Regions from separate parts of the Stenotrophomonas sp. YJH_SMC_127 genome, predicted to be linked through region 2. Evidence: predicted binding sites of a transcription regulator. Region 2 holds the regulator's gene; each other region holds the start of a gene.

Region 1 (2,198 bases), on a different contig from region 2:
CGTGCAGGAAAACACCCTGGCACAGGTCAACGACCTGATGGCACGCGTCAACGATCTGACCATCCAGGCCAGCAATCCGGCGCTGAGCGCGGCGGACAAGAAGACGCTGATCACCGAGGTCAACCAGATCCGCGACGGCCTGCTGTCGCTGGCCAACGCCGATGATGGCACCGGCCGCTACGTGTTCGGTGGCACCAACGACGGCGACCCGCCGTTTGCCAAGATCAACGGCAAAGTGGTCTACCGTGGCGACCAGACCCAGCGCCAGGTTGAAGTCGGTCCGGATACCTACGTGAAGGACGCGCTGCCCGGCAGCGAGATCTTCATGCGCATTCCCACCGGCGATGGCTTCGTCGACGGCAGCGCTGCGGCCGGCAACACCGGCAACGGCGTGCTCACCAACATCACCCGCGACGGCAGCGACAGCTGGAACGGCCAGGGCTTCAGCGTGCGCTTCACCACTGGCAATCAATACGAGGTGGTGGACGGTGCGGGCAACGTGACCGGAACCGGCACCTACAAGGCCGGCGACGATCTGGAAGTGAACGGTGTGCGCCTGCGCATCACCGGCGCACCGGCGGCGGGTGACAGCTTCAGCGTACAGGCCGCCAGCAGCCGCGACATCTTCTCCACCATGGACAACCTGGTGGCGGCGCTGGGTGCCGACACCGGTACCACCGCGCAGATGACCGCGCAGCAGAACCAGCTGCAGAGCGCACTGCGCGACGTGGCGCGCGCTTCCGAGCGGATGATCGATTCGCGTGCCGCAGGCGGTGCGCAGTTGAAGGCGCTGGACAATGCCGCCGACATGCGCGAGGCCAATGGCGTGACCCTGAAGACCACGCTGTCGCAGATGCGCGACCTGGATTACGCCGATGCGCTGAGCCAGTACCAGCTGCAGAGCACCGCGCTGCAGGCGGCGCAGACGATCTTCTCGCAGATGCAGTCGATGTCGCTGTTCAACAAGCTGCGCTGACGCGCCGCCCGCGTCAGTCCCGAAAGGCCGCGATGCCCTGCATCGCGGCCTTTTTCGTTTGCGCGCCTGCCCGCCGCTGCGCGGCCACCTGGCCGTCGCCGACCGATTTTCCGTGATTCTCCATCAAGCCCGGCCCGACCCCGCCGATACCTTCATCAGCGCTGGTCAGGCCCTGCCCGACCGCCCCTCCCGGGGCCGCTTCCACCCTGGCAACAGGGCTGAAAACCCCGGGAAAACAGCTTCAGGCAACGAATTCTGGCTTCAACGGAATTCACGGCTAAAGGTTGTTGACAAAGCGCCGTTATTCATTTGGCAACGGCGAAGCACACAGCCACACAAAAAAACAGGCGGCGCTTCGTTTCATTCACCAACGGGTTCCATATAAGAGGAGACGACCCCATGGCACAGGTAATCAACACCAATACGATGTCGCTCAACGCCCAGCGCAACCTGAGCACCAGCGGCAGCTCGCTCGCCACCACCATCCAGCGCCTCTCGTCCGGCCTGCGCATCAACAGCGCGAAGGACGACGCGGCCGGCCTGGCCATCAGCGAGCGCTTCACCACCCAGATCCGCGGTCTGGACGTGGCCATCCGCAATGCCAACGACGGCATCTCGCTGGCCCAGGTCGCCGAAGGTTCGCTGAACGAAGTCGGCAACAACCTGCAGCGCATCCGCGAACTGGGCGTGCAGGCCTCCAATGCCACCAACTCGGCCAGCGACCGCAAGGCCCTGCAGGCCGAAGTGACCCAGCTGGTCAGCGAGATCGACCGCGTCGCCAAGCAGGCCGACTTCAACGGCACCAAGCTGCTGGACGGCAGCTTCACCAGCCAGCTGTTCCAGGTGGGTGCCAACGCCGGACAGGCCATCGCCATCAACAGCGTGGTCAACGCCAAGGCCGATTCGCTGGGCGCGGCCACTTTCGCCAACGGTTATACCGGCACCGCACTGGCGGTGGACAAGGCGACGGCCGACACCACCTACTCCGGCCTGCAGGTCTCGGTCACCCCGCCGGGCGGCACCGCCACCACGGTCACCATCAGCGACTTCACGGTGAAGGCTGGCGAATCGATCACCTCGGCCACCGCCGCGGCGATCAACAACAAGCTGGGCGAAACCGGCGTGGTTGCCTCGGTCAATGCCGGCGTCGTCAGCCTGGCCTCGGTCAAGGATGGCCAGACCTTCGCGCTGGGTGTCAGCGCGGCGACTCCGCCGGCCGGCG
Region 2 (2,198 bases):
AAGGGCGGCGTGGGCAAGACGAATGTGTCCGCCAACCTGGCGGTGGCGCTGGCGGGCATGGGCAAGCGCACGCTGCTGCTGGACGCCGACCTCGGCCTGGCCAACATCGACGTGATCCTGGGCTTGAACCCCACCTTTACGCTGGCCGACCTGGTGGCCGGCCGCTGCTCGCTGGACGACGTCATCGTCGAAGGCCCGAACGGCGTGCTGGTGGTCCCGGCCGCTTCCGGCCGCCGGCACATGGCCGAGCTTGCCCCGGCCGAGCATGTCGGCCTGGTCAACGTGTTCTCCGAACTGGAACGCGAGCTGGACATCATGGTGGTCGATACCGCCGCCGGCATCACCGACGGCGTGCTGACCTTCTGCCAGGCCGCGCAGGACACCGTGGTGGTGGTCTGTGACGAACCGGCCTCGATCACCGACGCCTACGCACTGATCAAGGTGCTGTCGCGCGAGCGCGGCGTGGACCGCGTCCAGGTGGTGGCCAACATGGTGCGCGACCCGAACGAGGGCCGCGTGCTGTACGAGAAGCTGACCCGCGTCTGCGAGAAGTTCCTCGCCGATGTCTCGCTGAACTACCTGGGCTGCGTGCCGCAGGATGACTGGCTGCGCCTGTCGGTGCAGCGCCAGCAGCCGGTGGTGAAGGCCTATCCATCCAGCCCGTCGGCGCTGGCGATCACCGAGATCGCACGCCGCACCGCGCGCTGGCAGGCACCGACCGAACCGCGCGGTGGCGTCGAGTTCTTCCTCGAACGCATCCTCAAGCAGCGTGGGGTGGCCGCATGAAAGGCGCAGCCCACCAGTACAGGGAAGTCCAGCGCTCGGCGGCCAACGAGGTCATCGCCCAGCATTCGGACCTGGTGCGACGCATCGCCCACCACCTGGCCGCGCGCCTGCCGGCCAGCGTCGAAGTCGATGATCTGATCCAGGCCGGCATGATGGGCCTGATCGAAGCCTCGCGCAGCTACGACGCCGACCAGGGCGCCTCGTTCGAGACCTATGCCTCGATCCGCATCCGCGGCTCGATGATCGACGAGATCCGCCGTGGCGACTGGGTGCCGCGCTCGGTGCACCGCCGTGCCCGTGATGCCGCCGCCACCATCCGCCGCCTGGAACAGAGCACGGGCCGTGCCGCCAGCGCCACCGAAGTGGCCGCCGCGATGGAGATGCCGCTGCCCGAGTACCTGCGCCTGATGGAAGACGCCGCACGTGGCCAGGTGCTGAGCCTGGAGTCGCGCATCGAAGACCAGGGCGAACTGGATACCGTCGCCCAGGGCGGCCCGACCCCGCAGCAGGTGCTGGAGCGCGGCGAGTTCGGTCGCGAGCTGGGCAAGGCCATCGGCCACCTGCCCGAGCGCGAACAGCTGGTGCTCTCGCTCTACTACGAGCAGGAGCTGAACCTGAAGGAGATCGGCGCGGTGCTCGGCGTGAGCGAGTCGCGGGTCTGCCAGATCCATGGCCAGGCCGTGCTGCGCCTGCGCGGCCGCCTGAAGATTTTCGAGGCCGTCGACGCCGGCCTGGAAGAATGAACATCCCCGAGGCGACTGCCCCCGGCCGCCCGGAATGAACAACAAAGGAACTCTGCTTTGAACAAGAACATGCGCATCCTCATCGTCGACGACTTCTCGACCATGCGTCGAATCGTCAAGAACCTGCTGGGCGATCTGGGCTTCACCAACACCGCCGAAGCCGAGGACGGGCATGCCGCACTGTCGCTGCTGCAGAGCCAGCCCTTCGATTTCGTGGTCACCGACTGGAACATGCCGGTGATGACCGGCATCGAACTGCTCAAGGCGATCCGTGCCGACGCCAAGCTGAAGACCCTGCCAGTGCTGATGGTCACCGCCGAAGCCAAGCGCGAGCAGATCATCGAAGCGGCCCAGAACGGCGTGAACGGCTACATCATCAAGCCCTTCACCGCGCAGACGCTGGAAGAGAAGCTGGGCAAGATCTTCGAACGCCTGGCGGCCAGCGCCTGATGGATACCACGGTCGACAAGAACGCCCTCGCCCTGCGCCTGCAGGAAGCCCTGGATGCCCTGGAGTCCGGTGACGAAGCCGCCTGGCGGCAACGCATCGACGGACTGGTCGCGCTGCGCACGCAGCCGATGATGAGCGGCCTCTCGCGGCTGGCCCGCGAGCTGGGGCAGGCCCTGGGCGAACTGCCGACCGTGCCCAGCGAGGCCGGCGAACTGGACG
Region 3 (2,198 bases), on a different contig from region 2:
TCCACCGCGGCGTTCAGGGCAAGGATGTTGGTCTGGAAGGCGATGCCGTCGATCACGCCGATGATGTCGACGATGCGGCGCGAGGACGCGTTGATCACCGCCATGGTTTCCACCACTTCGTGCACTACGTTACCGCCGCGCGCGGCGACATCGGCGGCACCACCGGCCAGCTGACTGGCCTGCCGTGCGTTGGTCGCGGTGCGCTGCACGGTCTCGGCCAGGCCCTTCATCGACACCGCGGTCTCCTCCAGCGACGCTGCCTGCTGCTCGGTGCGCTGCGACAGATCGCTGTTGCCCTGCGCGATCTCGGTGGCGCCGACGGCGATGGTGTCAGCGGCGAACTTGATCTGGCCGATGATCGCGGCCATCGCCTCGACCAGCGAATTCACCCCTTCGCACAGCTCGGCGATCGGCCCGTTCTTGTCGGCGGTGGCCACGCGCCGGGTCAGGTCGCCTTCCTTGGCGGCCGCCACCACTTCACGGGTCTGCGCCACGGCACGCTGCATGGCCTGGTTCTCATGCACCTGCGCGGTGATGTCGGTGGCGTACTTGACCACCTTGAACGGCTTCCCGTTGAGGTCCAGGATCGGGTTGTAGGACGCTTGGATCCAGACCTCGCGTCCGCCCTTGCCGAGGCGCCGGTACTGGCCGGCATCATATTCGCCACGGCCGAGCTTTTCCCAGAACTGCCGATACTCGGCACTGCTGCGATACTCAGGTTCGACGAACAGCGAGTGGTGCTGGCCACGCACATCATCCAGGCTGTAACCGGTGGCAGCCAGGAAGTTGTCGTTGGCCGACAGGATGCGGCCATCCATGCTGAACTCGATCACCGCCTGCGACTTGTCGATCGCCGCCAGCTGGCCGGCCGAGTCGGCCGCCTGCAGCTTCTGCGCAGTGATGTCAGTGGCGAACTTGACCACCTTGTACGGACGCCCCTGCCGGTCCAGCACCGGGTTGTACGAGGCCTGGATCCAGATCTCGCGCTGGTTCTTGCCAAAACGCCGGTACTGGCCCGCGTCGTATTCGCCACGACCCAGCCGCGCCCAGAGGTCACGGTATCCGGCGCTGCGCGCCTGCTCGGGGTCGACGAACAGGGAATGATGCTTGCCCTGGATCTCCTCCAGCCGGTAACCCATCGCCTGCAGGAAGTTCTCGTTGGCCTGCAGGATGGTGCCATCGAGGGCGAACTCGATGACCGCCTGGACCCGGTGCAGCGCCGCGACCTGCGCCTCCAGCTCGGCACGGCCATCGGCCGCCGCCTCGACGCCGCTGCGGTGCTGCGGTGCCAGCGCGCCCAGCAGGGCGCGCCACGGCGACCAACGGGTATGCAGCTCGGCCGGCGCCTGCGCGCCCGCCGTAAAGCCTGGAATGAGCATTGTCTGATCCTCGGTGTCCGGTAAGCGGTTGCGACCCGACGGGCGGGATGCCCGGCGGCAACTTCAGTTGCTTGGGACTACAGGTACCGGCAGGCACCCCTCGAGCGGCTGGCAAGAACGTCTGGTGCGGGTGCGATCGGCATAAGGAGCGGCGGAACACACAGCGCGGGCCGCCCGTCGGGGGCAGCCTGGGGTCCTGCAGCGGGCGACTTGAGCGGGATCCAGAGGGAATATCGGCGATGCGATCGGTGGCTTTAGCCGGATTCCGCGACGTCCGTCGCATCTTCAGATGCTCCTGCAGGGATGCGGTAGACAATCGCGATGCACTTCACATTCTGCTCACGCGAGACAGGGGCACCGCCGAGCGGTTTCGCCAGGCGCCGGCTGGGCAGGTTCTGCTCGGCACCGGGTGTCGTCAGGGCATATGTCGCGCGTTGTCGCCGTCACTGGGCATAGCCTTGCCCGGCACGCGGATGCAGTTCAAGCGGAAAAGGTTTGCATGACCAACGGGAGATCCGGTGGTAGATGAAACTGGCCAGCATGCAGCGAACCGCAGGACGCTCACTGACACGGAGATCGCATGTTCCCACGCCTGGCCAGTTTCCTCATCCTGGGCCTGTGCAGCAGCGGCGCCTTCGCTGCCGACGCCACCTACCGCCCCAGCTTCCATCCCGACCAGCTGAAGGGCCCGCCTGCCGGGCGCCCGAACGAAGCGCTGGTACTGGGCACCCCCCACTTGTCCGGCCTGCCCAAGTCCTTCCAGCCCGCCTTGCTTGAACCGTTGCTGCAGCGACTGGTCGCCTGGAAGCCCGAGCTGAT
Region 4 (2,198 bases), on a different contig from region 2:
CGAAGCGCTGCGGGGCATCGCCCACGCGCAGCGGCACATACACGCGCACGTTGCCGGCCGCATCGGGGCTGAAGGCCTCGAAGGGGCGGTCGGCGGCGATCTCGGCCAGCATGCTGCGGGTCAGTGCGTCGTTGCGAGGCTTGCCGATTTCGGCGGCATTGGCCGAGGCCAGCACCACGCCCTTCGGCGACAGCAGTTCGACGCGGCCGGCCCCCATCGGCTTCAGCGTGGCCAGGTGCTTCTGCAACGCTGCCAGCGAGAAGTCGACGGTGAAGACACCGAGGAACCTGTCGTTCTCGATGATCGGCGTGCTCAGCGTACTCATCAGCACCTGCTGCCCGGCGATGTCATAGGCATACGGTTCGCTCACTTTCGGCAGCTTGTCGCGGCTGGGCACCATGTACCAGTCACCGGAACCGCTGGCGGTCTCGGTGTAATCGGTCATCACCGACTGCTGCGGCTTGCCCTCCTGCCAGGCCCAGTAGCTCATGTAGCGGCCGGTGGCATCGTGCGCCTCGGTGTTGACGAACTCGGCATCCTTGCCGTCGAAGGCATCGGGCTCCCACATGGTGCTCTTGCCCAGCCATTCGGGATGGGCGCGCAGCTGCTCGCCCAGCACCGCCGCCAGGCTGGCGCGGTCGGGCACGTCACCACGGGCGCGCTGGGCCAGCACGCTTTCAACCATGGCATCGTTGCTGGCAAAGGCGGTGCCCAGATCGGCCGCCACCTGGCGCGCCTCAGCGGTCGCCTCGCTGGTCATGGTCTGGCGCGAGGCGCTGATAAGGCTGGCGCTGGCCTGTCGGTAGATCAGGAACGCGGTCAGGCCGAAGCACAGCAGCGCGATCGCGGCGGTGCCCAGCATCAGCTTGTGGGCGATGCTGCCCGGGCGGCGGGCAGCGGCGGAACGGGAAGAAGGCATGGGAGGGTCCGCAAGGCAGTTCAGGACGACCGGCACCACGAAGGCACCGCGCAGGCGCGCGATCCGTCGCGCAGGCCACCGGCCGCCGGGCGGGCCCGGCGCTGGAAGCGCACCGGGTTAGCGGCCGCCCGCCAACGAGGTTGAGGCGACCGGCCTGCACATTCCTGAATCTGCTCAGGGTCGGGTCAGCCACCCGTCCGTCGCGATGGCCTCACTCGGCCACGCGGTCCTTGATCCACTGCGCGCGCGGCAGTACCTCGATGCTGCCGACGGCATACTGCTGCAGCACGTCGTCCGGCCCGAAGCACGGTTGCCAGCCCAGCTCACTGCGCAGGCGGGCACTGTCGTAGACACGGTCGATGCTCAATGGCAGCGGCCAGCCACGGCGTTCGAACTCGGCCAGCAGCTGCGGCGCGCGACGGGCCAGCACGCTGCGCGGGTGGGTGGCCAGTTCCAGGCAGTCCTCGCGCCGGAACGGCGTCGGTGCGCAGGCGAGATAGCGGGCGAATCGGGCGCCTTCGTCGAGCAGCAGTGCAGCGTGTGCGCTGGCCACATCGCGGGCGTCGATGCCGCGATGCAGGCGGAACATCGCCATGCGCTCGGGCGGTTCCGGGAAGCACCGGCCCATGCGCAGCACGCGAACGCTGAAGCCCGGCGTGGCGGCAGCTTCAGCCAGGGTCTCGGCCTGCAGCTTGGTGCGGTGGTAGATCGTGCGCGGCAGCGGCTCGGTGTCTTCATCGATCCAACGGCAGCCACCGGCTACCACGGCATGGCCGTACAGCGCGGTGGTGCTGGTCAGCACGAAACGCCGTGCGCCGGCTTCGCGTGCGGCCTGCAGCAGGTGCGCGGTTGCCTCCACGTTGATCTGCTGGAATACCGCGTCCGGCACCAGGCCGACATGCGGAGCATGCAGGGCCGCGGTATGGATGACCGCGTCCACGCCCTGCACCGCACGCGTGACCGCCTGGCGATCGGTGACATCGGCAATGATGCGCGTGGTGGCGAACGGGCTGCGGTCCAGCCCCACCACTTCGTGGGCGGCCGCCAACGCACCGAAGATCGCGCGCCCGATGCGCCCGGAACTGCCGGTCAACAGAATCTTCATTGAGTCCATTCACTCGAAGCGCCCGGGAACTACCGGGATGCTTCGATTCTAGGCATGCATTCGCGCATCTGCGATAGGACAGCCATGCAATCGTGCGTTCATCTTGACGACTTCGCAGGCGCCAGCAGTTGCCGCGCGATGAACAGCGGATCGTCGCCGCCGGCCACATCAGGC

The links. Region 2 encodes FliA, which starts transcription of late flagellar genes. Its sites were predicted from a motif close to TAAAGTTTNNCNNNCNNNGGCCGATAA; they were not measured.
Region 1: the regulator FliA is predicted to act here: its motif matches at 1,255-1,281, upstream of AC5QAB_RS08285 (flagellin).
Region 3: the regulator FliA is predicted to act here: its motif matches at 1,610-1,636, upstream of AC5QAB_RS05480 (methyl-accepting chemotaxis protein).
Region 4: the regulator FliA is predicted to act here: its motif matches at 1,037-1,063, upstream of AC5QAB_RS04960 (methyl-accepting chemotaxis protein).

What each region holds. Positions count from the first base shown of each region.
Region 1 covers NZ_JCAFVO010000002.1:645,922-648,119, forward strand. Annotated here, with positions in the region: gene flgL (flagellar hook-associated protein FlgL) at 1-976, shown strand, start outside; gene AC5QAB_RS08285 (flagellin) at 1,376-2,198, shown strand, end outside.
Region 2 covers NZ_JCAFVO010000016.1:27,647-29,844, forward strand. Annotated here, with positions in the region: gene AC5QAB_RS20695 (MinD/ParA family ATP-binding protein) at 1-786, shown strand, start outside; gene AC5QAB_RS20700 (RNA polymerase sigma factor FliA) at 783-1,529, shown strand; gene cheY (chemotaxis response regulator CheY) at 1,587-1,979, shown strand; gene AC5QAB_RS20710 (protein phosphatase CheZ) at 1,979-2,198, shown strand, end outside.
Region 3 covers NZ_JCAFVO010000002.1:35,760-37,957, reverse strand. Annotated here, with positions in the region: gene AC5QAB_RS05480 (methyl-accepting chemotaxis protein) at 1-1,379, opposite strand, end outside; gene AC5QAB_RS05475 (DUF5694 domain-containing protein) at 1,960-2,198, shown strand, end outside.
Region 4 covers NZ_JCAFVO010000001.1:1,114,428-1,116,625, forward strand. Annotated here, with positions in the region: gene AC5QAB_RS04960 (methyl-accepting chemotaxis protein) at 1-919, opposite strand, end outside; gene AC5QAB_RS04965 (NAD-dependent epimerase/dehydratase family protein) at 1,131-2,024, opposite strand; gene AC5QAB_RS04970 (S41 family peptidase) at 2,123-2,198, opposite strand, start outside.